DNA from 4 places in the Bacillus sp. AC266 genome. Region 4 is predicted to be linked to each of the others. Evidence: riboswitches for the same ligand, from Rfam matches in the RefSeq annotation. Region 4 holds a riboswitch; each other region holds the start of a gene.
What was found. Region 4 has a riboswitch for S-adenosylmethionine ahead of AC0IXC_RS17450 (methionine ABC transporter ATP-binding protein). Riboswitches for the same ligand answer to the same signal wherever they lie in the genome.
Positions count from the first base shown of each region.

Region 1 (7,770 bases), on a different contig from region 4:
GGAAAAACAATTATTTACTTTGAAATTATTACAACGATTGCAATTGCTGTCGGTCTATTAATAGCAAACATTTTCCAACCTGGAAAAGGCGTTGATATGGATAAGTTAACAAAAACAGATATTTCTAAATATACACATACGACAGAGCAAGTACAAAGTCATTCGTTCGCAGATACGTTTGTAAATATTGTTCCGACGAACATTATGAAATCATTAGCTGAAGGTGATATGCTTGCTATTATCTTCTTCTCAGTATTATTTGGTTTAGGTGTAGCAGCAATTGGTGAGCGTGGCAAACCAGTTCTACAATTTTTCCAAGGTGTAGCAGATGCAATGTTTTATGTAACGAACCAAGTTATGAAGTTTGCACCATTTGGTGTATTCGCATTAATTGGTGTTACAGTTTCTACATTCGGATTAGCTTCATTAATTCCATTAGGGAAATTACTCATTGTAGTATACGGAGCAATGATCTTCTTCGTTGTAGTTGTATTAGGACTTACAGCGAAAATATTCGGTATTAACATTTTCCAATTCTTTAAAATTTTAAAAGACGAGCTGATCTTAGCGTACTCTACAGCAAGTTCAGAAACGGTTTTACCGAAAATTATGGAGAAAATGGAGAAATTCGGTTGTCCGAAAGCAATTACATCTTTCGTTATTCCAACGGGGTATTCATTTAACTTAGATGGATCAACTTTATATCAAGCAATTGCGGCAATTTTCTTAGCGCAAATGTACGGTATTGAATTATCCATTACACAACAAATTACGTTATTACTTGTATTAATGGTTACATCAAAAGGTATCGCGGGTGTACCGGGCGTATCATTCGTTGTATTATTAGCAACACTTGGTACAGTAGGTATTCCAGCTGAAGGTTTAGCGTTTATTGCAGGTATTGACCGTATTCTAGATATGGCTCGTACAGCAGTTAACGTTGTAGGTAACTCTTTAGCGGCTGTAGTTATGTCTAAGTGGGAAGGTCAATATGACGCTGAAAAAGGACAAGCCTATTTAAAAGAGATATCTGAAAAGGGTCAAGCAGCTTAATTATAATATGAACAAGCTCTCACATAATATGTGGGGGCTTTTCTATATATAGAAGAGGAGCGGACGTAATGAAACGTAAATATGGTGACGGTTCTTCGTGGAAGCGACTAATAGAGAAGGATTATAGGGTTAAGCAAGTAGAGGATGGAATGTTAGGAATACTGGACATAAAAAAAGTGAGGGAACCTAGTCATAAAGAATACAATGGTAAACAGCTTTGCATTGCAGGTGATGGGTATACATGGATGCAATATTTTATAAACGGGAAAAACTTTGCAATTACAGCTATGTTAGACAATCAAAAACAATTAGTACAATATTATATCGACGTGACGAAAGAATATAAAATAGACGAGCGTGGTTTACCTTATTTTGATGATTTATATTTAGATGTAGTATTGTTACCGAACGGTGAGATCTATGTACTGGATGAAGACGAGTTAGAGGATGCCTATAAAATTGGTGATGTTACAAAAGAAGAATATGAGTTAGCATGGAATACAACAAAATGGATTATCGCGACGATAAAAAATAGAAAATTTTATTGGATCTCAATATTGGATAAAGAAATCGAAAAGTTAAAATGATTGGTTTATTCATATTTTTGTATAATTACCAAAAAAATCTATACAAAAAATAATTGACTTTTGTTTTGTAAGCGAGTAAAGTTAGGAAAGAAATTATTATTAAAAAATAAATATGAAACCTTCTTATAAAGAGAGGCGGAGGGACTGGCCCTACGATGCCTCGGCAGCGGACTCGATTTCAGAGTGCTGTGCCAAATCCAGCAAGCATGTGCTTGAAAGATGAGAAGAGTGTTTCTTATAGATGTATAAGACCTCTTCTCATCGGAAGAGGTCTTTTGTTGTTCATTAGAAAAGGTTGAAAACTAGGGAGAGATGATACTTTGAAAGAAACGAGAGGAAATGGTTTAGCGTTATTACCACTTGGAATATTTTTGGCGCTATTTATTGGTTCTGGAATTATTACAGGTGATTTCTATAAATTGCCGATACTTGTAGCAATTTCAATTGCCGTAGGAATTGCTTTAGTGATGAATCGTAAGGAAAGCTTTAATGTGAAAGTAGAACGATTTGCTAAAGGTGCAGGAAACCCTGATATTATGATTATGGTATTAATTTTTGTACTTGCAGGGGCGTTTTCTGAAACAGCAAAAGGAATGGGCGGAGTTGATTCCACTGTTAACTTAGCGTTATCTATTTTGCCACCAGGATTTATCGTTGCTGGAATTTTTGTTATAGGGGCATTTATTTCATTAGCGATGGGAACTTCAATGGGAACAATTGCAGCACTAGCACCGATTGCTGTAGGTATTAGTGGGCAAACTGATATCTCAATAGCACTTGCGATGGCTACTGTTGTGGGCGGAGCGATGTTTGGTGATAATTTATCATTTATTTCAGATACAACAATTGCTGCTGTTCGTTCACAAGGAACAGAAATGAAAGATAAGTTTAAAACGAACTTTTTAATTGTATTACCAGCCGCTATTATTACAATTGTACTATTAGTAATAATTACTTTAGGAAGTGATACACAAGTTAAAGCCCATAGTTTTGACTGGATAAAGATTTTACCGTATGCAGGAGTACTTATTACAGCACTACTTGGCTGGAATGTACTTATTGTGTTAACTGGTGGAACAATATTATCAGGTGCTATCGGCCTTATAGATGGAAGTTACACGTTAGAGAGTTTCTTTAAAAGTGTAACGACTGGAATGGGCGGTATGATGGAGCTAGTACTACTTGCTATATTAATCGGTGGTATGGTTGAACTTATCCAATATAATGGTGGCATTCAATATTTAATGAATCTTTTAACACGTAATATTCGTTCGAAAAAAGGAGCGGAGTTTGGTATTGCTGGCTTAGTGAGTATGACGAATGTGTGTACAGCAAACAATACAATCTCTATCATTTTTACAGGTCCGCTTGCGAAAAAAATTGCGGATCAGTATGAAATTGATCCCCGTAAATCAGCGAGTGTACTGGATCTTTTCTCTTGCTGTGTACAGGGGTTAATCCCATATGGTGCTCAAATGTTAACAGCGGCAGGATTTGCTGCGTTATCTCCGGTCGAATTGTTACCATATGCATTTTATCCAATTTTAGTTGGAGTATGTGGAATCATTTCTATATTAATTGGTTTCCCGAGATTTTCTAAAGTGGCGGAAAAAAAAGAGTATCATAAAACTGCATAACATAAAGAGACATTTATTATTAGCAGTTGAAAACGCTCGGAGAACATTCTCTGAGCGTTTTTTATTATTTATAAATCCTTTTTCAAATAGTAGTGTTTATAATCTCTTCCTACGTTATCGAGGATACCATACTCTTTATAACCATATTTTTTATAGAAATCTAATGCTTGAAAGCTTAAAGTGTCAACTTTTATAAAATCACAATTTCTTTCTAAAGCGATTTTTTCTACTTCTAATAACAGTTTAGTTCCATACCCTAATGCACGTATATCTTCATCGATGATAAAAGAGTGAATCTCTAACCAATTCCAACAGACTTCACCTAATATTCCCCCGCATATTTTACCATTTTCATCCTTAAGAAATAAATGAATCTCTAAGTATCTGTCTCTTAAATCAGATGGAAAGTGCTTTAAATTATATTCATAAAGCTGATTGTTTATATAGTTTTTAGCGGCGGTATTGATTTCTTTCGTAATGTGTAAATTCATGATATATCCCCTTTAATTTAAATGTAGCCTTCTGATTTATTTTAACATAATTTTCTTAATAATATATTTAATGTAATTTAATAAACGTTTGTATGTATTGCTAATTTTTTGGACGCGCAAGTTGAGATTTTCATCCGTTATTGAATAAGAATTTTTCTGTATCTATACGCATCGTATACATGTTCGTTTTGCAAAAGGCTGAATGCAACTCAGTCTTAAGTCTGAGTCGAAAACAGTTCTTAAGCTCGTTATGAAAAAATGAAAAAATAGTTAAGATAAGAGTATCAAATCGAAGGGAGGCAAGCACAAGATGAAACAATTTCTAGCGTTTATCGCAGCCGGTATTTTGGCTTTAATTGCTCTTGGTAGTCTTGCTGGTATTGTAGGATTCGCCATTGGAGCAGGAGTTGTGTACTGGAGCTATAAATCATTTGTGCGAGCTAAATCATTCTTTGGAAAGTTAGCTTGGGGTATTGTTGGTTTAATCGGTTTGTCCATTGCGCTTTCTCATTCCCCAGCATTAATCGGTATCGCAGCATTAGTAGTTTTATACTACGGATACCGTGAGTGGAAAAAAGGAAAAAATGTAGTTGTTGATTCTGCTCCAGAAAGTGCTAAACCATATAGCAACTTTGAAGATGAGTGGAACAAGTTAATGAAAAACTAATATAAAATAAATCAAATTATAAAGTAGAAGAGAGGAAGATTATAATGAAACAATCTTTATTCGGACGTGTACGCGATGCAATTTTAGCTGATTTTCATAATGTGTTAGATGAGAAAGAAAGAAAAAATCCAATTGCTATGTTAAACCAATATTTACGCGATAGTGAGCGTGAAATAACAAAAATTGAGAAGTTAATTCAGCGTCATAAAGCATTAAAATCTAACTTCGCTCGTGAGCTTGAGCAAGCACGTTATTTCGTTAATAAAAGATCAAAGCAAGCTATCATCGCACAAGAAGCAGGCGAATTGCAATTGCATGAACGTGCATTAGAAGAAGTAGCGTATTATGAAGGGCAAGTAACTCGCTTAGAAGAAATGTATGCTGGTGTTGTAGAGCAAATTGATGAGTTAGAGCGTCGTCTTTCAGAAATGAAAAATAAATTAAAAGAAATGAACGCAAAGCGTATGGAATTAATGGCACGTGAAAATATGGCGCATGCAAACCGCCGTATGAATACTGCTATGCATAAAATGGATGAAAATAATCCGTTCTTACGATTCGAAGAAATTGAAGATCACATTCGTGACATAGAGCTTCGTATAAATGAAGAGCATGAGTGTGATACATTTGATATGAAAATTGCAAAACTAGAGAGTGAAATGAAAGAGAAAAATGAAGTATCGTTAACGAAAGAAGTAACAAAATAATTGTAGTATATAATAAAACAGGCTTATGATATAGTGATAGGAGAAAAGGTGTTGGAAAGCAATGCCTTTTCTTCTATGTATATGTGACAAGGAGGGGGGAGCTGAAATGAAGAAGCAATTTTCAAAAACACAATTTATGGGGATGCTCCTCATCATATTTGGATTCGGTCTTTTTCTTGATATGATACTTGGACATTTTGAACCAGGTGGTCTAATATTTGCATTTATTATGATTATGTTTGGAAGACATTATCGAAAGAAGAACCGTTATGTAAGAGGGAATGTATTTTTATTTGTCGGTGGTATTGTCTTCTTATTCTTCTTATTTTCATCAGCGGCATTCGTACTTGTTGTGTTTGCTTGTTTAGCTTTAATTGGTTATCAACTTATTCAACAAGGACATCGGCAAAAAGCAATGAAAGTTGAAATTAAAGAAAAAGGATATATAAATGAAGAAAAACAAATATATCGTACAGAACCGTATATAAAAAATATGTTTGTAGGTAATGTACGAATGATGGATCATATTTATGAAATAGAGGATATTAACGTCCAATATGGTGCTTGTGACGTCGAGATTGATTTAACAACTGCTATGATTCCAGAGGGAGAAACGGTTATTGTGATTCGGGGCGTCATTGGTAATATTCGCTTATATGTACCATATGATATTGAATTGTCTTTAAATCATTCTGTTATTGTTGGGCGAGTGCTCCTGCCAGGACACGAAGAAACTGGATTTAACCGTAATGTTACGTTTAGAACAGAACAGTATAAAGAAGCCCCTCGTCGTATTAAAATTATTTCTTCGCTTGTCGTAGGCGATACGGAAGTGAGGAAAGTATAATGAAAAAACAAAGGAATATTTCGTGGATGTATATTCGTTATTCTATGTTGTCCTCTGTGAGTATCGCACTTATTTGTACAATTGTATATGTATGGAAAAGCGAGCAACAAGTTTATGATTTACTCTGGAAAGAATCCATTGCTTCTGTTCCAATTGGCTTGTTTATTATGAGTACGAGTCTTCTTATCGGAGGAATTGTAGGATATGCAATCGGTTATTATATAGAACAGCGTATACAAGGATTAAATACTTTTCTATTTGAAGTAGAGCGAGGGAATTTTCCGAGTGATGTTTCATTTACTGCGGACGATGAATTTCATGAAGTGGAACGAAAAGTAATTGGTCTTGCTCGTCGCTTAGAGGAGCAAGCTGGGCTATTTCAAAAAGTAACGAATGAACGAGCCCATTGGAATGAAGAGATGAGACAAGAAGCGATTTCTCAAGAAAGGCATCGATTAGCGAGAGAGCTGCACGATTCTGTAAGTCAGCAGCTTTTTGCAATGTCGATGATGATGTCAGCCATTAATGAGCAAGCAGCTGAAATTCCAGACACGACGAAAAAACAGTTGCAGCTTGTTGAGAATATGGTTGTAAATGCACAATCAGAAATGAGAGCATTGCTCCTTCATTTACGCCCAGTGCAGTTAGAAGGTAAGAAACTAACAGAGGGTATAGAAGAATTATTAACAGAACTGTCTAGAAAGCAACATATGAAAATTGAATGGTTAATTGAACCGATTCAATTAAAAAAAGGTGTAGAGGATCATTTATTCCGTATTGTACAAGAGGCGCTGTCTAATACTTTACGGCATGCGAAGGCAAAGAAAACCGAAGTACGCCTTCGGAAAATTGATCAATATGCGATTTTGAAAATTATTGATGACGGTGTTGGGTTTAAAGTTGGTGTTAATAAGGCTGGTTCATACGGTTTAAGGTCAATGCAAGAGCGAGTTCATGAAATTGGTGGTACATTAAAAGTTCTTAGTTTTCCGAATAAAGGTACGCAAATAGAAGTGAAAGTACCTATTATGATTGAGAGAGGGGGAGAATCATGATAAAAGTATTACTAGTTGATGATCATGAAATGGTTCGAATGGGTGTATCAGCATATTTATCAACGCAGCCAGATATTGAAGTAGTTGGAGAAGCTGAAAATGGAAGAAAAGGTTCAGAGTTAGCGTTGCAATTAAGACCGGATATTATTTTAATGGACCTTGTTATGGATGAGATGGATGGGGTTGAAGCGACACGTGCTATTATTCAAGAATGGCCAGAAGCGAAAATTGTAGTTGTCACGAGCTTTTTAGATGATGAAAAGTTATATCCTGTTATTGAGGCGGGGGCGACAAGTTATTTATTAAAAACATCAAGAGCGAGTGATATTGCAGATGCTGTAAGAGCTACTTATGATGGGGAAACGGTATTAGAGCCGAAAGTTACTGGCAAAATGATGTCTCGTATGCGTCAGAAGAAAGAACAACCTTTGCATGAGGAGCTAACAGAAAGAGAGTCTGAAATTTTGTTATTAATTGCAGAGGGGAAAAGTAATCAAGAGATTGCAGATGAGTTGTTTATTGCCCTTAAAACAGTAAAGACACATGTGAGTAATATATTAAATAAGCTAAATGTAAGTGACCGGACACAGGCGGTTATTTATGCGTTTAGACACCAATTGACGAAATAAGAAGGAAGCTTTGACTATATATGGTCAAAGCTTTTTATTGACGGTTATTAATGTAAGCGTTATCATTTAGGTGTTAACAGTACATACAAAGGGGAGA
Region 1 covers NZ_CEEDEC010000003.1:464,735-472,504, reverse strand. Annotated here, with positions in the region: gene gltP (glutamate/aspartate:proton symporter GltP) at 1-1,053, shown strand, start outside; gene AC0IXC_RS15625 (ribonuclease FAU-1 family protein) at 1,122-1,640, shown strand; SAM riboswitch class I at 1,761-1,866, shown strand; gene AC0IXC_RS15620 (Na+/H+ antiporter NhaC family protein) at 1,961-3,277, shown strand; gene AC0IXC_RS15615 (GNAT family N-acetyltransferase) at 3,346-3,768, opposite strand; gene AC0IXC_RS15610 (lmo0954 family membrane protein) at 4,079-4,435, shown strand; gene AC0IXC_RS15605 (PspA/IM30 family protein) at 4,480-5,142, shown strand; gene liaF (cell wall-active antibiotics response protein LiaF) at 5,249-5,989, shown strand; gene AC0IXC_RS15595 (sensor histidine kinase) at 5,989-7,044, shown strand; gene AC0IXC_RS15590 (response regulator) at 7,041-7,673, shown strand; gene AC0IXC_RS15585 (DUF3992 domain-containing protein) at 7,744-7,770, shown strand, end outside.
Region 1: it holds a riboswitch for S-adenosylmethionine, as region 4 does, so the genes downstream of both, AC0IXC_RS15620 (Na+/H+ antiporter NhaC family protein) here and AC0IXC_RS17450 (methionine ABC transporter ATP-binding protein) in region 4, are expected to answer to the same signal.

Region 2 (7,770 bases), on a different contig from region 4:
GAACAAAATCAACCTTACCAAGATGCGATGGAGCAGAATAGCCTCTGTCACAATCCCCCCAAATAATGTGAAGATTATACTTTGTTACTTCATTGAAATCACCTTGATCGTTTTTCAGTAGTAAACTGTTAAGCTGAACCGTAGTATTTAAAATTCTAGGAGAAGTAAAACTGTTACTTATTTTTTCGATATAATGTTCAGGGATGCTCTCCATACTTTCAAACAAACCATTACTTAATAAATAGCGCCCTATCAAATTAGTAGTTGCCAATTTTAATGTCCATTTGTTCATAAATTGGGGGACATTTAGCAATTTAGCATTTTTTTTAGCAACAGGTGGCTGAAGTAAAGTGATTGAATACTTCTTATCTATGTACTCTTGTACCAATGCTTCCAGAAGAATAAACGCACCGAATGAATGGCCAATTAGATGTGCACCATTAGTAGCTTTCTCCAATAACTTTTTCACTACATTCAAATAGATATCTAGAAGATTTTTCTCTTGTTTAAAAGGAGAACGTCCCAAACCTGGAAGATCCAAGATCCATACAGGTTGACCAGTTTTTTCATGAAGTTCTTGTGCTAAAGGAAATAAATCCTCTCCATCACTCAATAAACCATGTAATAAAATAAACGGTTTACCCTCTCCTTGTAATTGGTAAAGGGTAGTGTTATCACATAATGTTCGTTTAAATAAATGATTATGCTGGCCATTTTGATGCATCATTCGATAATCCAAATCAGCTACTACGGCAGGGAAAAATTTCATTACACTCGTCTTCTTAAACCAATCTCCTCCCATAATTTTTTTCGCTGAAACATTTGAAAATTTTCGTTTTGTAATAAAATTCAGTCCATCCGAAGGGATTTTTGTTATTTTACTTACTCCACTATTCATAATTGCTTTCATAAGTGGCATTGGGACAGAGATTTTTGGTGCCCTCATATTCATACTTTCCGACATAATACTTAATAATTCAGCAATGTTCTGATCGTGCTGTTTGTCTTCAACAAGTGTATATGTTTGAATAATCGGTTGTTCCAATCTGAAAACCTGCACAATAAACTTCGCAAGCTCATCGTTTGAAATAAGTGGTAACCTATATCCCTTACCTCCAGGAATCACTGGCATGAGACCTCTTCGCATACTCATCACAAGCAAACCTAATCCTGCTATCTGCTCTGTACTCCCTGTTTTACTACTACCGACTACAGTTGGCGGATTAATTACAGAAAGCGGATAACCTACTGCTGATGCCTGGTGACGGATATAAAGATCTGCTAAAAATTTTGTTCTCTCATATGGATTTTTTATTTTCAAATAATTGTTTCCTTCTTTAAACACATCAATTGCAATCTTGCTATTTTTATCATCAAAGGGACTCATATAACCTACAACATGAATAAATTGTTGCAAGCCCTTCAATTGATGAATGCTTTTAGCTAATTCACTAATGTGTTTGGCGCCATTTAAAAATACGGAAGCTGCCTCTTTACTTGTCGCTTGAATATCCATGGGGCCTCCTGCGTGAATAATCACATCCGTTTTCAATACCCTCTCCTTATCTTCAGCACTTAGACCTAAATCTATTTTCGTCAAATCACCTTCAATAAAGTGCATAAATGCCTTTTTTAAGATGCCTCTTTCTTGAAAAATGCGTATTGCTTTACTTTTCGACCTTACTAAAAGAAGAATTTTAACATCCTCTTTGGCTAATTCTTTTACTAATTGCTTTCCAATAAAGCCTGTTCCACCAGTTAAAAATACTGTTCTCATATAAAATCTCCTTTTTAGTACTAATTAGTACTAATTTGATGTAAAAAAAATGCTTCTTTTATCGAAGCAATTTTAAAAAATGATCTGCTGTTTTCGTAATTACAGTTGCATCCTTCAATGTTTCTGAAATAAATAACGCTCCTTCAAGATTTGTAATAAAAAGTGATGCAACCTCATCAATATTAATCGTGTTTCTGAATTCTCCATTCTCTACCCCTTGTTTAAGTAATAGAGAAACTTTCTTTTGTAATCCTGTAAAAAAAAGACCTATTTTTTCTTTTATTTGCGTGGCCTGTTTAGGACTTTGAATATAAAGAGTAATAAATGGACAGCTCCCCTTATACTCTCTCGACTGAACTCCTTGTGATAATTGCTTTAAAAACAGTTGGATGCGATCTTCAACTAAAAATTGGTTCTGAGAAAGTACGTCATCAATTGCAGATTGATACATTTCAATCCAATAATCAACGACCCCTTCTAATAATACTTCCTTATTAGAAAAGTGATAATACACATTAGACTTTGAAACTTTGCTTACACGTACTAATTCATCCATACTTGTATAAGCAAACCCTTTTTCTAAAAATAATGTTGCAGCTACTTCAATCACACGTTTTTGATTCATTAATTTTACCTTTTTCATAACTAGAACTATATAGTACTAATTTAAATGTTGCAAGGATTTATTTTAATTTAGAAAAAAGTTTGATTAAAAAAGTTCCACTAACATTGATTTTACTGCAAAAAAATCTTATTTTGAATAAAGTGGAACTGAACCCCGAAATTGTTAATTCACTATCGTCTAATAGGGGTCACCATACATACCCATCAACTTAAGAAAAAGAAATGCCCTCAAAACGAAAAAATGAGCGGCTTCTCAAAATAGCTATCTGTAGAGAAAGAAAATTTTAATTTAGGGGGATATGAAAATATTAGCTTGATGTGTATGAAGTAGTGCCCCTATAAACAAAATCCTCCAGAAACATCTAAAATTTGCCCTGTTACCCAGCGGCTATCCGAAGAAGCAAGGAATGCTACTACATCTGCAATATCTTCAACTTGCCCTATTCGTCCGAACACAGATGAATTCGTAGCAAAATTTCGTATTTCCGAATTATCTAGCAATTTCGCATTTATATCTGTCTTCGTATATCCAGGCATAATTGTATTCACTGTTATACCTCTTTCTCCAAGATGTTTAGCTAGAGGAAGTGTCATCGTATTTAGTGCACCTTTACTTAAACCGTATGCAATGGACCCTGTAAAACCGATTCGTACTTCGGCCGATGAAATGTTAATAATGCGCCCTTCTGCTCGTAGTAATGGTAATGTTTGCTGAATTAAGAAGAACGGTGCTTTAATATTTACGGCCATAATTTCATCAAAAACTTCTTCTGTCGTATTTTCAATTGTTCCTTGTGTACCTATCCCTGCATTGTTTACTAAAATATCAATCTCTGATGTACCAACTCTTATTTGTAATTCATTCTTCAATTGTTCTACTATCTTTTTGACACCATCAATTGAATTGAAATCCGCTTCAATTAAGAATGCCTTTCCTCCATTAGATTCAATCTCACTAATTGTTTCATCTGCAGCTGCTTTATTTCGGCCATAGTGAATTGCAACTAATGCACCGTCGTTTGCCAATCTCATCGCAATCGCACGACCAATACCGCGACTCGCCCCTGTTACTAACGCTACTTTCCCATCAAGATTCTTCATTTTTTCCACCCTTCCTAAATTTTCGTTTATTAAATCCTATACTTATATTTTTAAGCAAATACTAATAATTTTAAATATAGATTTATAGGTAATTTAGTTCCTTTACTTATGATATTATAGTTATAATTTACGATTTACTTTAGAAAATAAAAAAGGGGGGCTATCCAATGCAAAACACAGTAAAACTAGATGAAATTGACCATAAAATTATGAACTTGTTGTATGAAAATGCGAGAATTTCTGTTTCAGAAATAGGACGTATTATATCCATGACGCAGCCTGCTGTAAAAGAGCGCATTAACAAACTTGAAGATCAAGGCGTTATAGCTGCATACCGAACGAAATTTGAGCCTTCTAAAATTAATAAGAACATTCAAGCATTCATCATGTTTAAAACGAGTCAATGCTCTGATTTCATCCAATTTTGTAATGCCGCTCCCGAAGTAACTGATTTATATCGAATTAACGGGGAGTTTAATTATATGATGAAGGTCATGAGCGATTCGATGGATTCTCTCGCTACATTTTTAGACTCCTTAATGCAATTTGGATTATCGTCTCCTTTAATTGTTTTAAAGAGTGAGTTTGAGGAGAAATTGTCGTTCTGATAAGAGGGTACTAAGATAAAGATACCGAGTGTATGTGGAAAAATTCTTATATAATGAAAAAAGAACCAGCCATAGGCTGGTTCTTTTTTCATTCAATTTCCTACTAGAAAATCCAGAGATACGTCTCCTTCTCACCTACCCCTGATTCCTCTGCTCCTCCCTAAACTCCTCCTTCACCTTTTCTAACAAACCTTCTTCTGTAATTAATCGATACGCCGTATTTGCTAGTGCTTTTGCGGATGTAATTAGCGCTTTATCTCCTAATTCTGAACGTGCTGCTTCTCTAAATTCATTCGTATGCGCAATTAAATCATCTGGACCGATTTTAATGTACGGATGAATTGTCGGTACAACTTGGCTTACATTTCCTGCATCTGTTGAGCCAATTCCTACTCTTTCTTTACGGTTTACCTCTTCACCTAGTAGTTCTAACTCTTCGGCTACGACGTCATTAAATGTTTTTGTTACGAGTAGTTCATCGATTTCATTTTGGAATTGATGAATTTTTACTTTTGTGCCTGTTGCTAACGCTGCCCCTTGTGCAATATTTCTTACTTTTTCTGTTACTTCCGCACATCTTTTTCTCGTTGCTGCGCGGATGAAGAACCTTGCTGCGCCGTAGTCAGGAATAATATTAGGTGCTTTTCCGCCCTCAGTAATAACACCATGAATTCTCACATCTGACGGAAGTTGTTGGCGAAGTGCATTAATACCGTTATAAAGCTGGATAATCGCATCTAATGCGTTAATTCCTTCTTCTGGTGAGGCCGCTGCATGAGCTGTTTTTCCGTAAAAATGAAAATCAAGTGGATCGACCGCTAGTGATGGACTCGTTGGAGCTGTTTTTCCGCTCGGATGAATCATAAGCGCCGCATCAACATCTTTAAATAAGCCAGCTTTCACATAACTCGATTTTGCGCTACCATTTGGCCCGCCCTCTTCTGCTGGTGTTCCGAACACGACAACTTCTCCCCCGATTTCCTCAAGCGTTTCTGATAACGCGATCGCTGCTGCAACGCTAATTGTGCCAATTAAATTGTGACCACATGCATGACCGAGTCCTGGTAAAGCGTCATACTCGGCTAAAAATGCGATAACTGGTCCTTGTTTCCCGGAACTTTTTCGTGCGATGAACCCTGTTTCATGACCAGCTATATTGTGCTGCAACTGAAATCCTGCGCTTCCTAACAACAAACTTAACGTTCTTGATGCGTAAAATTCTTGGTTACCAATCTCCGGATTCGCATGAATATTATGACTTGTTTCTATGTACTTTTCCTTATTTCTTTCTATACTCTCTTCAATTGTTTTTCTTTGTGACGTTACTCCTGTCGCTCCCATTTTTCTTCCTCCTTTTATTTTCACGTAAAAAAGCCTCTTTCTAAAAGATAGAAAGAGGCTTCTGTATATACAGTCAAAATGAGCTTCTTTCTTATCTTTCAAGTTACCTTGCTGGAATTGGCACAGTATTCATAAAGAATCCGCTGCCGAGGTGTCATAGGGCCAGTCCCTCAACCTCTCGTGATAAGAATTTTCATAAAATTGTATTAAATTATTTTCATTCTAAGTTCATTCCAGGCAAAAGTCAAGGAATTCCTATCTGAATTTACCGAATATCTAAAAACCCTTTTAATACGCCAATTGTTTCAGGTGCTTGTAATCTTGCACATACGTACGGAAATTCCATACTACCTTCAAACATCATTTGAGATGTAAGAGGTGCTCCTGCCCAAAAGATTTCATCATCGATTACGATAAACGGGAATGCTTTATTTTGTCTTTGTAACTTTACATTTTTTAACGGAACTGGTCCATCACTATACACTGTTATTTGCGCATTTGTACGCATTAACGCTTGCCAGACTCGCTTATCCACTTGCTTTGTACTTGGAAGTGAAATAATAATTTTTTGTTTTGCGGCTAAAATATCTTTCAATAACCCTTTCGGCTCTTCAAGATTCATTTCCATAAACCAGCGTAAACGTTTCGAAATTTTCCGCTCCCACAATTGTCTTGATGTCGTGCGATCATATACATCTCCGTGACGTTCTATATGAGCTGTTAATTGTGATAACGCTTGTTTTCTCGAAAGGTTTTTACGCATATAATGGCAATCTGATAATTGAATGAACTTCCCTCTCGCCCTTGTCACTGCAACGTTGACGAGGCGATGATTTTTATGGTCAAAGAATAACACGCCAGGTCGTTCTTGCGGATAACTATCCACTGTATCAAAAATCATCATATCTTTTTCAGAACCTTGAAACTTATGAACCGTCGCCGCTAAAACTGGTATGTTTTGATATTTCGTTCTCTGCAACATTTCTCTAATGCACGTTGATAAAAAGCGGGACTGTGCCCTGTAAGGCGTAACTACACCGATAGATTGAACACCGTCTAACAATCCAATTAACATCATTTGCATCGCTACTAAACCAGACATAATATTAAAACGAGAACCGGAAGCTGCGTCTTTTAAAGAAAAGGCTCCCATTAAGCTCGTATCAAATAAAACACTCGCCTCATTTGCGAACGGTTGCAGTTTCGCAAGTTCTTTACGCTCTGAAACAGATGGATGATCGTACACTCTATTTTTATAAATAAATGAATTCGTAAACTTCGATATATCCGTATGCATACGTCTTTGCTCCTGCAGCATAAAAAGGTTCGGATGTGCTTCTGATTTATTTACAGAATCAACAATCCCTGCATGATAAAACATATCTTCACCGAGCCATTTTCGAACGAGTTCATGGTTCGCCATCGCAATCGGAGGTAACTGTAAAAAGTCACCACAAACGACAATACGTTTCCCAAGTGAAGCAGCTAATGCGATTTGCGGAACATAAGCCATACTTACTTCATCTACGACAACTAAATCAAATGTACGCTCATAAATAAGTGAATCAATTGCACATTTCGATAAAGTTGCGCCGATTACTTTCGCGTTTTCAATGTATTCTTTTTCTACTTCTTTAATTTTCGCTTTTTGCTTTCGAAGATCACTTTCAATCTCTTGTATACGCTTCTTATCAGCAGAAGTCGCTTTATATGATAAAATCTTTTCACGAAGATCTTGTCGTGTCTCTTCTAAATAGAGTCTTTCTTCTCCCCAAGATCCATTCGTCGTTTCAACTAACTTCGATGCAAGTAACGTTTCATGATTTCGTATATGTTCATGTTGACTATAACCGTAACGAACAATTTCTCCAGGCGTCCATTTCTTCTTCTTCTCAATTTGCTTCGTTACTTCACTCATTAATACGTCTACTGCCGCATTACTATGAGCTAACACAAGTACCGATTTTCCTTTTTGATAATGAGCAGAAATAATACGCGATAAATTGTAAGACTTCCCTGTTCCCGGTGGTCCCCACACGTACGTTGTTGGATTGTAAAAAGAACGATACGCCAATTCATTTTTCGTATTTTTCATCTTTTCAATATGTTTCGGACTGCTCGTCCCATCAACAAGACGCTTTATACGATTACGTTTCAGCTTATCTTTATGAGCTTCTTTCAATCTCTCTTGTAGTTGCTCTAACAATTGCCACGGTTCACTGTATAAAACAGCTTCTCGTATTTCACCTTGTATATAATCATTTAATTTCAGTTCTATTTCTAATCCATGTACAGATAATACTTCTCCTGTCGCTTCCT
Region 2 covers NZ_CEEDEC010000001.1:334,878-342,647, reverse strand. Annotated here, with positions in the region: gene AC0IXC_RS01705 (alpha/beta fold hydrolase) at 1-1,777, opposite strand, end outside; gene AC0IXC_RS01700 (TetR/AcrR family transcriptional regulator) at 1,836-2,402, opposite strand; gene AC0IXC_RS01695 (SDR family oxidoreductase) at 2,738-3,502, opposite strand; gene AC0IXC_RS01690 (Lrp/AsnC family transcriptional regulator) at 3,670-4,110, shown strand; gene AC0IXC_RS01685 (M20 family metallopeptidase) at 4,246-5,451, opposite strand; SAM riboswitch class I at 5,540-5,641, opposite strand; gene AC0IXC_RS01680 (AAA domain-containing protein) at 5,717-7,770, opposite strand, start outside.
Region 2: it holds a riboswitch for S-adenosylmethionine, as region 4 does, so the genes downstream of both, AC0IXC_RS01685 (M20 family metallopeptidase) here and AC0IXC_RS17450 (methionine ABC transporter ATP-binding protein) in region 4, are expected to answer to the same signal.

Region 3 (7,770 bases), on a different contig from region 4:
GGTGTAAAGGGAGGATATAGGTTAGCTAAGTCTCCAGAAGATATCTCTTTTTGGGATGTAATAGAAGCTGTCGAAGGTCCAAAACCTATTTTTCAATGTAAAAATATTGTGCAGAATGGCCTACTATATCGAGACGAGGCTTGTAATTCTTGTGAACCTAGCAATTCTTCTTGTACAATTAACTTAGTAATGCTTGAAGCAGAAGAACACATGCGTGAGTTTCTCCGTAAAAAGACTCTTGCATGGTTAGATAAAGAACTTGACATTGTTTTACCTGAAAAAATAAGGGTAGATACTCGTGAATACTTCAAACAAAAAAACTCTAACTAAATCGCCATGACGAATTAGTTAGAGTTTTTTTGTTTTTTAACATTAATTCCATCATGTGAGTACTTCATCATAAATTCCTTCTTTAAATATCACATTTAATTAACTCATAAAGTTTCAAATTGATTAATATTAAAATTCTAAAAAATACAATTTTATTTTCGTAAAAAGTAAATGAATTTATGTTTTCAGATATTTTAAACATAGTGAAAATCGCCTTTGAAAAAGGAGCAGAGTATACGAAAGAAATCGTAGCTCGTATGGGCCGCGCTGGTACAGTTGGTGAAAGAAGCTTAGGCTATCCAGATGCAGGTGCACATGCAATTGGGGTTATCTTTACGGAGATTGCGGGTAGTTTGAAATAGGAATTAGAAAGTCCCTCTGCCTTAAGGTGGAGGGAATTTTATATATTCTTCATTTGTATCTATATCAAATTTTTCAGCGCTTTTTGCTTATTTGAGACTTAGTTTTTTTGTGATTGCAGCTTATCGATTTTCCAGTGTGCTTCTAGAGATTCTAAAGAGCTTTCAATATAAAACATATATTCATCTGCGGTACTTGTTACTTCAAAAGCTATTTTTAATTCTACCGTTTCATTTGGTTTAACTTGTATATCAGAAGGGTTTTGGTCAAGCACCTTGCCTTCATAGGCCTTTCCGTCTTTTTCATCTTTTAAGTTATATTTTAATTCTGATAGTCCAATCATTTGACCTCGTACATTTTTTACAGAGACATTAACAACGACGGAATCGTTACTAGCATTTAAATATGCATTTTGAACGGTGGCCAAGTAATAGCCTCCCTTAACACTCTCACCAACTAATAAAATACCTTGTTCCAAGCGGCTCATATCTTCTTTTTCTTCAAAATTTATTAATTCTTCATTTTCATTTTTTGCGGTTGGTTCTTCTATTGGACCATTTTCAACGGCACTATCTTTTTTATCTTGTGTGCAAGCAGCCGTAACACTGGCTAATACTAGAATTAAAGTAAGTAATATGAATAATTTCTTCATAAAATTTATCTGTCTCCTTAAGTTTCTCAATTTTGTGCAACTATACATATAAGATTAACATAATGTCTCATTATTGGATCGAAATAGGGGGTCTTTTAGACACCTTATTCTTTTTACTTTTAATATACATTCGATTGGTTCTCTTCCATATTTTTCACGGTACTTGTTAATCTTTTGAATCATTAGCTTAGTAATACCAAGGGTTATTATAGATATATTAATCATATAATTTGTCCCTATCAAAATGAACGTTTCTTGCATCTAATATATTGTAAATATATTTTATTTTGAAAGGATGTGATTATATGGCTCATAAATCTACTGGAGTGTTTCGAGTTCCAGTTTCTGAAAATGGGATTATTCCAACTGCTCTCAACATTATGTTAAACAATGATTCACGCTGTCATACTAGTAATGTAACGATAAGTGTTAAGAGAAGTCGAAACATTTCTTTCCCGACTCAAAATGAGTTAGTTGAAATCTCTCGTACGTTTGTTTCTTTAGAACCAAACAGAACAACTAAGATTGTGTTGTTTACGCCAGAATTCGAAATAGAAGATTTTCTTGATGTCATCGTTAGTGGAAATAAAGATGATGTTAAGGATGTTCTTGTATATTCTTTCTTAGCAGATTCAGCAGGTCACAATCTGCCATCTACTGTTTTCAGAAATGCAGAATACACTTTTGCTTGCTGACACCGTGATGATGTATTCTTTACTGTCATATATCTGAAGGGAAATGTTAAATAGGAGTCGATTTAACTTTTATTTGGGTTCTCCAAAGAAGTCTGCTTTAGCTAAAAAAACAAGGAACCAACTAATAGGTTCCTTGTTTTTTTATTAATATGATTGGTGTATTTACTCTAGTTGTAGCGAAATCGTCCGTTGTTATCATTCCTACTGTATCATTAATAAACATCTGCATAATATGTAATTAGTATTATTTTATTCTTTAAATATCTCCGGTTTTTCAACTCTAAATGATTGCACCTCACCGCACTCTAAACAAAATGTGGTTAATAGTTTGGAACGTTTCCCTCCTGAAAAGAATCTACTAGATTCATCTTCACAAACATATGCATGATAAGCAGATCCAACTCTTCCTTCTTTAAATGTAGTAGAACCACAATTCTCGCATCGTTTATTTTTCATGTTACTAACACCTCTTTAGGTTGATATTTATTTTGGCGTATTCTCTATCTCCTTTACGATAGAAGTAAAGCAACTTGGTTATAAATGATGTTTTCGACATGATACAACATACCCCTTTATATATCCGCAAGTAAAACAACACCCTATAAATCTCTATAACAATATGATGTTTCATATATCATTTAATGTTTATCGGAAAAATAAGTATTAAAGTATTGAGTTTTATTATTCTGATGATTATAATAAATGGAAATCAAACAATTCTTATGTTGAGAAGTGGAGGGACGGGCCCTATGAAACTTCGGCAACCTCGTTTTAGACGAAAGGTGCCAAATCCTGCAGGTGAAAAAACACCTGAAAGATAAGAGCGGTTCACTTAGTCAAGAAGGCTACTCTTATTTCGATAAGAGTAGCTTTTTTTATGGCTAAAAGATAAAGGGGGAATAGGTAGTGGAGTATGGTTTTTGGTTGCCGATTTTTGGGGGATGGCTTCGAAATGTAGATGATGAATCTATGCCGCCTACGTTTGAGTATGCAAAACAAACAGCGCAAGCGGCAGAACAATTAGGTTTTTCAACAACACTTATAGCAGAATTAAATTTAAATGATATAAAAGGTGTTTCAGCACCAAGTTTAGAAGCGTGGACAACTGCGGCAGCACTTGCAGCAGTAACGGATAAATTAGAGATTATGACAGCTGTAAGACCTGGCTTCCACAATCCAGCAGTTACAGCGAAAATGGCAGCAAATATCGATCAATTAAGTAATGGCCGTTTTACATTGAATGTAGTTTCAGCATGGTGGGAAGAAGAAGCGAGACAGTACGGCGGGATATTTACCGCACATGATGAACGATATGATCGCACAGAGGAATTTGTAACAATTTTGAAGGAACTTTGGAAAGAAGAAGAGTTTTCTTATAAAGGGAACTTTTATGAGCTTCATCATACACATTTAAGTCCAAAACCTGTGCAGAAACAAGGCATTAAGATCTATGCAGGTGGTGAGAGTGAGCGAGGAAAAGAGGTCATTGTAAATCACGCGGATGCATATGTAATGCATGGCGGAACAGTGGAAGAAGTATTTGTGAAAATAGAAGATATGAAGAATCGTAGAAAGAAAGTCACAGAGGAGCCATTGCAGTCATTCGGGCTCGCGGCTTATGTCATTTGTCGTGATACAGAAGAAGAGGCGTTAGAAGAATGGAGACGTATAACGGATGTGAAAGACGATGCTCTAGGTTATGCGGGTTACCAAGATTTTATTAGTAAATCGCATTTGGAACAGCAAGTGAAGCTAAATGATTATTCCGTATCTAATCGCGGATTACGTCCTAATTTAATCGGAACACCAGAACAAATTGCAGAAAGGATACTTGCTTTTGAAAAAGTGGGTGTTACGTTATTACTTTTACAATTTTCACCGCAGCTTGAAGAGATGAAACGATTTTCTGAAAAAGTGATGCCGTTAGTTGAAGCAAAAAGAAAGGAATTGATTACAAATGAGTAAAATTTACATATTACATGAGAATAAGGAATGGACGGATCATTTAGTGAAAAGATTGGAAGAACTGGAGTTACCTTATGAGGAATGGTTTTTAGATGAAGGAACAATTTCGTTAGAACAAGAACCTCCCCAAGGTGTTTTTTATAGCCGTATGAGTGCCTCTTCACATACGAGAGGGCATCGATATGCACCTGAATTGACTGAAGGGGTTCTTGCTTGGCTAGAGGGATACGGACGAACAGTATTTAATGGGTCTCGAGCGTTACGTCTTGAAGTAAGTAAATTGAATCAATATGCAGCATTAAGAAATTTTGGGATACAAGTGCCGAAAACAATTGGTGCTGTTGGCCGTGATAATATAGTAAAAGCAGCAAGGGAGTTAGGGGAAGTACCGTTCATTACAAAGCATAACCGTGCAGGTAAAGGCCTTGGTGTTCAACTGTTTCATTCCATTGATGCTTTAGAACAATATTTGGATGGTCCGACATTTGAAGAACCTATTGATGGAATTACTTTAATCCAGCAATATATTGAAGCGCCAGAACCATATATTACACGTTGTGAGTTTGTAGGCGGTCAGTTTGTATATGCAGTTAAAGTAGATACATCAGAAGGATTTGAGCTTTGCCCGGCAGATGTATGCTCTATTCAAGATGCTTTTTGCCCAGTAGGAGAAGAGAGTAAGAAAGAGTCGTCAACAAAATTTGAAATTATATCGGACTTCCAAGAGCCAATTATTGAAAAGTACAAAGAGTTTTTGAAAGAAAATAAAATTACCGTTGCTGGTATTGAATTTATTCGCAGTTCGGATGGAACAATTTATACGTATGATATTAATACAAACACAAACTATAATTCTGACGCAGAGTCTGTAGCGAATCAATTTGGTATGCTTGAGCTTGCTAAATTCCTTGGAATAGAATTAGAAAAACAAGTAGAGTCAGTTAAATAACGTTGATTAAAAAATAAGGTTCTGGTGCAAATATAGGAAAAAAGAAGAGATAGCACATCTTATCGGTGAAAGATCGTTCGGTAGAGGAGCTGTAGTTGGTGGGAAAAGTTTAGGATACCCTGATGCAGGTTGGGGTTATCTTAACGGAGATTTCGGGTAGTTTGAAATGAAAATTAGAAAATCCTCTCTACCTTAAGGTGGAGGGGTTTTTAAATTTAGTGAAATGGTATATTAATGTGGCTTAGAAGCAAATAATTTCGGCGCAGAGTTTAAGGTTAAATGGGCTGAAGTTAATAAGTAGTCTGCTATATGTTGTTTAAGAAAGGGCACCCCATTGAGGTAGTGCCCTTTTCGTAATTAATGATGTTAACGGATAAAAAAACTCTTTATATTACCAGGAGTCACCGTGACTGGATTGCATGTACATAATTGTACTAGATTTAGTCGAATTAACCTGTTCTTTAGAATCTGATTGTGAAGGGAATGCTAACCCTATAGATAAAACAGCTGAAAGTGCTAAGCCTAAAATCGTTCCAAAAAGTTTTTTCATTATTTTAACGCTCCTTTTTCGAAAGTTTTTTCTTTAGCTTGATGACTAATATAAAAGTATTTACTAGCTTTTACAGTGTCGCTTTCTTCGTAAAACTTGATTGCTAATTTTTCAGTGTATTCTTGTGTGTAATTATAGAGTTGTTGTGTGTCGAAAAATGAGATAGCTTCCAAAGATAATTCTTCGAGAATAACAGCTGGAACACCTTTATTCATACAATCTAAAAGTTTGAAATGATATAGGTATTCTTTATTGTCTAATTGCTCGCAGATCGCCAATCCTCGTTCGATCAACTCGGCCGATTGATTAACTTCACCGAGTTTGAAATGTTCTCTAGCTTCAAGGAAAAGGGCTTTAAAATGCTCCGGAGTTTTAGTTGTTACTTCTGATAAGTGTCGGATTGCTAAAGTGGATAGGTTTTGGCTACTATATAAAAACCCTAAATTATTACGGACTCTTAATATTAGGGAATCCTCATTATTTTTACGTAAAAAATCTATTGCAGAATTAAATTTTTCTTCTGCTACAGGGAATTGTTTTATATCAATACATGCTAAACCGTATAAGTTCTCACACGCGGCAACATTATTTTCATAACCATTATGTTTAGAGAAAATCTCTTTAGCTTTAGTCACATGTTGAATTGCTAATAGAGGTTGATAGGTATGAAGATAGAAGTTAGCAAAACGATAGCTAAACTCGGCTATTTCAAGATCGTCATGAATATGTTGTAATAGCGTTTCGGCTTGTTCGTAGTTTTCCCAGGCTTCATTGTTGTTTGAAATTAGTGTGGCGTGAATCCCTTTGAAAAAGTGATAATAATAAGACAACGATTCATTTTTTGGTATATTCAGTGAATCAATTGCCTGGAAGCTTGTTGGTGTAATGCTTAAATGATCAAGCAGAACTTTAAAGCGAAAAGTAAGAAGTGAGTAATGGAATAGTAAATTTGAATCTTCATTAATACTATTTATGTATTTATCAATTTCGTCTTTTAAGTGTTTTGCTTCTTTTAGGTGCTGGGCACGTATCTCTTGATACCAATTATTTAAAAGTTGTGTGATCATATCTTTTGTTTTTAGGTGACTTACCATAATTCTCCCCGCTTTCTACTATATTTATTTGTATATTGGTATGTATATACTAGCAAGAAATTAAGTGTGATAGAGTGATATATTGAAAGAAAAAAACTTTTTCAATAATTTTCTGATAATTTAAAAGGTAATTAGAATATAAATAGAAAAAGAATTCAATCGGATTCCTTAGGTGGTGATCATTTACTTATTGCAAAAAAAAATAAGTGAATCGAGCGAATATGACTATTGCACTTAAAATAAATAACAGCCTTTTTGTAAAGTGAATCTACATAAACTGATTCGAAATTTTATAAGAATCCATATGGAAAGCATTCATTCAAATAACAAACAGCCCGAGTTCCAATGAGGAACTTGGGCTGTTTGTTATTTCCTTTCCTTTCCTAGCACTACTCTATCGCCATCAAAACAAAAGAACGAGTGATCCCACTTTATGGTTATGTGTAAAACATAAACTAGTAGAAGTTTTGTATTTTCTTATCCTACGTATCCCACCCTGCACAAAAAAATATTTCTCAACATTTTATCTATTGAAAAATATTGAATATTCTTATTATAAAGAATATTATGTTGCTATCGGCAAAAAAAACGATAATTCGCAGACACTGGGGAGGAAATGCATTGAAAAAGAATAAGAAGTTAAAACCATTATCAGTTTTAGCAACAGCAGCAGTACTAAGTAGTAGTTTTGCTTTTGGAAGTCATGCAGCGTATGCTGATTCGCCATCATCTCTACCAATAGATGAGCATTTAATACCGGAGGAGCGTTTGGCAGAAGCGCTAAAACAACGGGGCGTAATTGATCAATCTGCATCACAAGCTGAGACGTCAAAGGCTGTCGAGAAATATGTTGAGAAAAAGAAAGGGGAAAACCCTGGTAAAGAAATCTTGACAGGAGATAGTCTTACGCAAGAAGCTTCTGATTTTATGAAAAAAGTAAAAGATGCAAAAATGAAGGAAAATGAACAGGCGCAGCAGCCAACAGTAGGGCCAGTAGCTGGACAAGGTGCAGGATTGAATTCTAGTAAATTAAATGGAAAAGTACCTACTGCACCAGCGAAGCAAGAAGAGTACAACGGTGCTGTTCGAAAAGATAAAGTACTTGTTTTACTTGTAGAATTTAGCGATTTTAAGCATAACAATATTGATCAAGAGCCAGGATACATGTATTCTAA
Region 3 covers NZ_CEEDEC010000005.1:181,689-189,458, reverse strand. Annotated here, with positions in the region: gene AC0IXC_RS20935 (RrF2 family transcriptional regulator) at 1-330, shown strand, start outside; gene AC0IXC_RS20930 (DAK2 domain-containing protein) at 522-692, shown strand; gene AC0IXC_RS20925 (DUF4352 domain-containing protein) at 791-1,342, opposite strand; gene AC0IXC_RS20920 (hypothetical protein) at 1,648-2,037, shown strand; gene AC0IXC_RS20915 (hypothetical protein) at 2,287-2,493, opposite strand; SAM riboswitch class I at 2,755-2,861, shown strand; gene AC0IXC_RS20910 (LLM class flavin-dependent oxidoreductase) at 2,944-4,002, shown strand; gene AC0IXC_RS20905 (ATP-grasp domain-containing protein) at 3,995-4,951, shown strand; gene AC0IXC_RS20900 (Phr family secreted Rap phosphatase inhibitor) at 5,343-5,501, opposite strand; gene AC0IXC_RS20895 (response regulator aspartate phosphatase) at 5,501-6,595, opposite strand; gene AC0IXC_RS20890 (immune inhibitor A domain-containing protein) at 7,217-7,770, shown strand, end outside.
Region 3: it holds a riboswitch for S-adenosylmethionine, as region 4 does, so the genes downstream of both, AC0IXC_RS20910 (LLM class flavin-dependent oxidoreductase) here and AC0IXC_RS17450 (methionine ABC transporter ATP-binding protein) in region 4, are expected to answer to the same signal.

Region 4 (7,770 bases):
GATATCGTATTCGTTGAACTTCCTGAAGTAGGTGCAACAATCCAAGCTGACGAGCCATTCGGAAGCGTAGAATCTGTTAAAACAGTTTCTGAACTATACGCACCTGTAAGTGGTAAAGTTGTAGCAGTAAACGAAGAATTAAGTGACCAACCAGAACTAGTTAACGAATCTCCATACGAGGGTGCATGGATGGTTAAAGTTGAACTTTCTGATGCAAGCCAAGTTGAGAAGTTATTAACTGCAGAAAAATATGCAGAAATGACAAACCAAGACTAATTATAGTCGAAGAAAAAGGACAGCCTTTGTGCTGTCCTTTTTTATGTTGTGTACATAATGAATTTAAAAACATATATATTAATTATTATGTAGGAGAACGTTTTTGAAAAACTTTTTTCATGGAGGCTTCATGCTGAGCGAGCGGCTTGCGCTTTTCATTGTCTAGCTCCAGCGGGCTAGATTGTTCGGTGGCTTCGCGTCTTCCTGTGAGGCAAAAGGCGCCTCTACCTCAGAAGCTCCATCCCCCTCGCAATCTGAGCGAGCCGCTTGCGCTTTTCTTTTGCAAAAATAAACAGGAAACAACATGAAAATAACGAATATACTATATACTAAGTTAAAGGTTGTATAGTATATGGTGATCGGGTGATGACATATGATTTATGTGGAAAAAGTCATTATTGTAGAAGGTAAATCGGATAGAAGAAAGATTGAATCTATTATTCGTGAACCAGTGGAAATTGTTTGTACAAATGGTACAATTGGTTTGTCGAAAATGGATGAGCTCATTGATCAATTTTTTGATAAGGACGTATATGTGCTAGTGGATGCTGATGATGCAGGAGAAAAGTTAAGGAAACAATTCCGAAAAGAATTTCCGCAAGCAGAGCATATTTATATTGATCGCTCGTATCGCGAGGTGGCGACTGCACCTTCTTCACATTTAGCAAATGTATTATGGGGAGCAGACATTGACGTTTATACAGAATATTTACGGTAAGGAATGATAGAAGTGATTGATTGGACAGGTGCCGAAGCTACAGCCCTAATAGGAAATGAAGAAAAAACAGTGTTATATGTGTATACACCAATGTGTGGAACATGCCAATTGGCAAAGAAGATGTTAACGGTCGTTGAGATGACGATTGAAGATTTGAAAATTGGAATGTTAGATTTAAATTATGCCCCGCATTTAGCGAAAGAGTATGGGATAGAAAGTGTACCGTGTTTACTTATTTTTGAAAATGGGACACTGATGAAGAAAATATATGCATTTCATTCGGTGGAATATTTATATACGGAATTAAAGTAGGCGGCAAAGTTTTTGCCGCCTCGACATATTTCTTGGGAAATATGTCGACATGCGTGATAGATACAGTATTTGTCGAGCGAAAATAACAGGATTGCCCTTTAATAAGAGGGAATGGTATGTAATAGAAAGTGATATGAGGGATGTGGTTTAGGATGAAATTATATTCTTTGCTTCAATCATTTGTAAATTACGCTAATGGTCAATATCATTTAGAACCGCTTTTAAGGCAAGGAGAAAGAACTGTTAATTTTCGTTTTGGAGATGAATGCTGTTCGTTACAAATTTCAAGAGATTATATAGAACTTTTGAAAGAGGCGAGAGGAACGGAACAAATCGTTTGTTTAGAGGAAGAGGATGTACAAAAATTAGTGACTGGAAATATGAGGTTGCAAAAGTTAATGAGTGATGGACGGGTACAATATTCTGGAACGTATCGAACGATGTTATTAGTTGAATCGATGTTTCATATATGTAAACCGATGTCAGTCGGAGCTTAAAATTCTGAAGTTTCTTTTTTTACGAAAATTTCTGTTGACAGAGCATGTGGATATTGATACAATTCAATTCATAAAATATAGACAATTTCATAAATTTTAAATCAGACGAAAATTTAATCTGATTTCTCTTATTAAGAGAGGTGGAGGGACTGTGCCCTGTGAAGCCCGGCAACCGTCAACTTATGTTGAAATGGTGCCAATTCCTGCAAAGCAAATGCTTTGAGAGATGAGAGAGAGGGATAATGTTGTTATATACGCATATAAACCTTTCTGCTTCTCTAGAAGCGGAAAGGTTTTTTGTTGTTTGAATGCGGAGGACATTCAAATAATAAGAGGAGCTATAACGATGGACTACACGCATGAAAAATAAAAAAATGCGGAGTCTATCCAAAGTTTTATGAAATCCAGCTCCAGCGGCTAGAACAGTCGGTCGTTTCATCCCTTCCTATGAGGCAAAAAGCGCCTCTACGTCTGGGATTCCAACGCCCTCTTGTTCTAAACGAGCCGCTTACGCTTTTTAAACAAAAAAGGGGTGAACATCATGATTTTATTAGAAAATGTAAAGAAAATATATAAGGCAAAAAGCGGTGATGTCACTGCTGTAGATAACGCCAACTTAAAAGTAGATAAGGGTGAAATATTTGGTGTTATTGGATATAGTGGCGCTGGGAAAAGTTCGTTAATTAGATTGTTTAATCAGTTAGAGAAACCAACTTCTGGCCAAATTACAATTGCGAATCGTGTGATTTCAGCGATTACTGGAAATGAACTTCGTAAGGCAAGACAAGAAATCGGAATGATTTTTCAGCATTTCAACTTACTTTGGTCACGAACTGTGCGTGAAAATATCGCATTCCCACTTGAAATTGCAGGTGTCGATAAGGCGGAGAGAAGAAAACGTGTCGATGAGTTAATTCATCTTGTTGGATTAGAAGGAAGAGGAGACGCGTACCCATCTCAGCTAAGTGGTGGACAAAAGCAGCGCGTCGGGATTGCAAGAGCGTTAGCAAATAATCCACAAGTACTTTTATGTGATGAAGCAACGTCAGCTCTTGATCCGGAAACGACAGATCAAATTTTAGATTTATTGTTAGATATTAATAAGCGTCTCGGCTTAACAATTGTATTGATTACGCATGAGATGCACGTTATTCGCAAAATTTGTAATCGAGTTGCTGTAATGGAGAAAGGGAAAATCGTAGAAACGGGTCCAGTACTTGACGTATTCCGTAATCCACAGCAAGACATTACAAAACGATTTGTACAGCAGTTAACTGATTCTGAAGATACAAATGAAACGATTGAAAGTTTAATAGAAAAGTATCCAGATGGAAAAGTAATTCGTTTGCAGTTTGTCGGTGAAGCGGTAGAAAGACCGGTACTTCAAAGGTTAATGCAGCGCGGTGATATAGAAGTTAGCATTTTGCAAGGAAATATCGCGCAAACGAATAACGGCTCTTACGGAAGTTTAGTCGTTCATTTAAATGGTGAAGAAACAGCGATCCAGCAAGCAATAGAAGGGATTCATCAAGATCAAGTAGAGCTGGAGGTGATTGCACATGGATAAGTTAATCGCAAATATTGATTGGAATCAAATGTTAGAAGCAACTGGTGAAACGTTATATATGACGGCAATCGCAGCGCTTGCCACATTTGTTTTAGGACTTATTTTAGGACTATTACTCTTTATGACAGCGAAAGATAATTTATGGGAAAATAAAGCGATTAATACGGTGATTGGAGCGTTCGTAAACATTTTCCGTTCTATACCGTTCATTATTTTAATTATTTTATTAATCCCGTTCACAAAGATTCTTCTTGGAACAATACTCGGAGCGAGTGCAGCGCTGCCAGCTTTAATTATTGGAGCGGCACCGTTTTACGCGAGAATGGTTGAAATCGCACTTCGTGAAATTGATAAAGGTGTAATTGAAGCTTCAAAAGCGATGGGAGCAAAAACAAGCACAATTATTTTGAAGGTGTTAATTCCAGAATCGTTACCAGCGTTAGTATCTGGTATTACGGTTACGACTATTGCTTTAGTAGGCTATACAGCAATGGCAGGTGTTGTTGGTGCTGGTGGTCTTGGAACACTTGCTTACTTAGAGGGATTCCAGCGTGGAAATAACGATGTAACAATCGTTGCGACAATTTGTGTATTACTCGTTGTATTTTTAATTCAGTGGATTGGTGATAGTTTAACGACTCGAATAGATAAAAGATAATGAAAACAGGGGGATATTTCAAATGAAAAAATTATTACTTACAGCACTTATTTCAACTTCAATTTTTGGGTTAGCTGCTTGTGGCGGGAAAGATAAAGATGAAAAGAAACTTGTTGTTGGTGCTTCTAACGTACCGCACGCTGAAATTTTAGAAAAGGCAAAACCGTTACTTGAGAAAAAAGGAATTGAGTTAGAAATTAAAAAATTCCAAGACTACGTGTTACCGAATAAATCGTTAGCAGATAAAGAATTAGATGCAAACTACTTTCAGCACATTCCGTATTTAGAAAAAGAGATCAAAGATAAGAAATATGATTTTGAAATAGCAGGAAAAATTCATTTAGAACCGATTGGTGTGTATTCTCAAAAATATAAGAGCTTAAAAGAACTTCCAAACGGGGCGACAATTATTATGAGTAATTCTGTTACTGATCATGGTCGTGGTTTAGCAATTTTACAAAAAGAAGGCATTTTAAAAATTAAAGACGGAGTAGAGCCAGTTAAAGCAACTCCAAAAGATATTGCGGATAATCCGAAAAACTTAAAGTTCAAAACAGATATTGAGCCTGGTTTATTGCCACAAGTGTATAACAATAAAGAAGGCGATGCGGTTCTAATTAATTCTAACTATGCAATTGATGCGAAATTAAACCCAGAAAAAGACGCGATTGCAATTGAAGGAAATGATTCTCCATACGCAAACGTAGTAGCTGTTCGTAAAGGCGATAAAGATAAAAAAGAGATTAAAGCTCTTATAGAAGTACTGCATTCTAAAGAAATTGAAGACTTTATTACTAAAGAATATAAAGGGGCAGTTGTTCCTGTAAAAGAATAATTGCGGAAAAAGGGCTGGTGTATGCCGGTCCTTTTTTTACTACATAAATATAGGGGAGAAGGGGACATCATATGAAAAAGATTCTATTGTCAGTTGTTACAGCACTGTCTGTATTTACATTAGCTGCTTGCGGGGGGAAAGATGAGAATAAGCTTGTCGTTGGCGCTTCTAATATACCGCACGCTGTTATTTTAGAAAAGGCACAGCCAATATTAGAGAAAAAGGGCATTAAGTTAGAGATAAAAAAATTCCAGGATTATGTTTTACCAAATAAGGCATTAGCTGATAAAGAAATCGATGCAAATTATTTTCAACATATCCCTTATTTAGATAAAGAGATTCAAGAAAAAGGATACAAAATTGTAAATGCAGGAAAAATTCATTTAGAGCCAATGGGCATTTATTCTAAGAAATATAAAAGCTTAAAAGAACTTCCAGATGGCGGAACAGTTATTATGAGTAATAACGTAGCGGAGCGTGGCCGTATGCTCGCATTGTTACAAAAAGGCGGCGTTATTAAATTAAAAGACGGTGTAGATGTTGTTAAAGCAACAGTAAAAGATGTTGTAGAAAATCCGAAAAATTTAAAGTTTAAAACAGATGTAGAACCTGGACTTTCACCGAAGCTGTACGAAAACAATGAAGGTGATGCTTTATTTATTAATTCAAACTACGCAATTGATGCGAAATTAAATCCAACAAAGGATGCAATCGCAATTGAAGGATCAGACTCTCCTTACGCAAATATTATCGCAGTTCGTAAAGGTGACGAGAAGAAAAAAGAAATTAAAGAGCTAGTAGAAGTGCTACATTCAAAAGAAATTCAAGATTTTATTAACAAAGAATATAAAGGTGCTGTACTTCCTGTGAACGAATAGGTGCTGGAAAGGGCTGGGAATAACCCAGTCCTTTTTTCTTTATATATATAAGAAGAAAGGTGTATCATAAGAGGATGTAAAGGAAATACTTATATACATTTGTGAAAAAATTGTTACATTTTCTTAGTGTTTGCGATATCATTTTATTTGCTATAAGATTAGAATGAGAATAAAATGAGAATATGAACGTTTTAGTAATTTTTAAAATGTATATAGAGGATTAATGGAGGTATTGAGATGGCTGGTTCTACATTAACGGTTAAAGACTTACACGTATCAATCGATGGCAAAGAAATTTTAAAAGGTGTAAACCTTGAAGTAAAAGGTGGAGAAATCCACGCAATTATGGGACCTAACGGAACAGGTAAATCAACTTTATCTTCTGCGATTATGGGTCACCCAAAGTATGAAGTAACAGAAGGTAGCATAATCATCGACGGTGAAGATGTATTAGAAATGGAAGTAGATGAGCGTGCGCTAGCAGGTCTATTCTTAGCAATGCAATATCCAAGTGAAATTAGCGGAGTAACAAACGCGGACTTCTTACGTTCTGCAATTAATGCACGTCGTGAAGAAGGCGATGAAATTTCTCTTATGAAATTTATCCGTACTTTAGATAAAAACATGGAATTCCTAGAAATGGATCCAGAAATGGCACAACGTTACTTAAACGAAGGTTTCTCTGGTGGAGAGAAAAAACGTAACGAAATTCTTCAATTAATGATGATTGAGCCAAAAATCGCAATCTTAGATGAAATCGACTCAGGTCTTGATATCGATGCATTAAAAGTTGTATCTAAAGGTATTAACCAAATGCGCGGCGAAGAGTTCGGTTGCCTAATGATTACGCATTACCAACGTTTATTAAACTACATCACTCCAGACTTCGTTCACGTTATGATGAACGGTCGTATCGTTAAATCTGGTGGCCCTGAGCTTGCACAACGTCTAGAAGCTGAAGGTTACGACTGGATTAAAAAAGAATTAGGTATTGAAGACGAAACAGCAGAGCAAGAAGCGTAAGAGAGGAGCATAAACATGACAATCGGTACATTACCTTTCGATCAAGAAACAATCCGTCAGCGCGCAAGCGAAGTAAACGAAGCTGCTTGGTTGACTGAGTTCCGCTTACAAGCTCTTGCACAAGCAACTGAACTTCCAATGCCAACGCCTGATAAAACGAAAATTGAAAAATGGGACTTTATCGGAAAAGGCGACGCTGCTAAGCAAGAGCCTGTAAGTTCTTTAACAGAGCTTCCAGAAGCAGTGAAAAACTTAATCGATGAAAATAACAGCGTATTAGTACAACGTACTGGTACAACTGCTTTCGTTTCTTTAGCAGACGAAGCAAAAGAAAAAGGTGTTATTTTTACAGACATCGTAACAGCTGCAACAGAGCATGCTGAATTAGTACAAAAGTACTTAATGAAAGACGGCGTGAAAGTAGACGAGCATCGTCTAACTGCACTTCATGCTGCATTAATCAACGGCGGTGCATTCGTATATGTTCCGAAAAACGTTGTTCTTGAAACTCCACTTCAAGCTGTATTCTTAGTAGACGGCGAAGAAGCTAACGTATATAACCACGTATTATTCGTAGCTGATGCGAACAGTACTGCAACATATGTAGAAAACTACGTTGCAAATGAAAATGCTAAAGGTATTGCAAATATCGTAGCAGAAGTAATCGTGGAACAAGGCGCACAAGTGAAATTCGGTGCGGTTGATCTATTAGCAAAAAACGTAACAACTTACGTTAACCGCCGCGGAATTGTTGGACGCGACGGCCGCATTGATTGGGCTCTAGGCCTTATGAATGACGGAAATACAATCTCAGAGAACGTTACGAACTTAATGGGCGACGGATCATATGCTGATACAAAAACAGTAACAATTGGTCGTGGTAACCAAACACAAAACTTTACAACTAAAGTTGTTCACTTCGGTAAACACTCTGAAGGTTGGATTTTAAAACACGGTGTACAAAAAGATAGTGCAACATCTATCTTTAACGGAATTGGTAAGATTG
Region 4 covers NZ_CEEDEC010000004.1:74,616-82,385, reverse strand. Annotated here, with positions in the region: gene gcvH (glycine cleavage system protein GcvH) at 1-276, shown strand, start outside; gene AC0IXC_RS17465 (toprim domain-containing protein) at 650-994, shown strand; gene AC0IXC_RS17460 (thioredoxin family protein) at 998-1,306, shown strand; gene AC0IXC_RS17455 (hypothetical protein) at 1,459-1,803, shown strand; SAM riboswitch class I at 1,929-2,036, shown strand; gene AC0IXC_RS17450 (methionine ABC transporter ATP-binding protein) at 2,345-3,370, shown strand; gene AC0IXC_RS17445 (methionine ABC transporter permease) at 3,363-4,028, shown strand; gene metQ (methionine ABC transporter substrate-binding lipoprotein MetQ) at 4,051-4,863, shown strand; gene metQ (methionine ABC transporter substrate-binding lipoprotein MetQ) at 4,935-5,741, shown strand; gene sufC (Fe-S cluster assembly ATPase SufC) at 5,979-6,764, shown strand; gene sufD (Fe-S cluster assembly protein SufD) at 6,780-7,770, shown strand, end outside.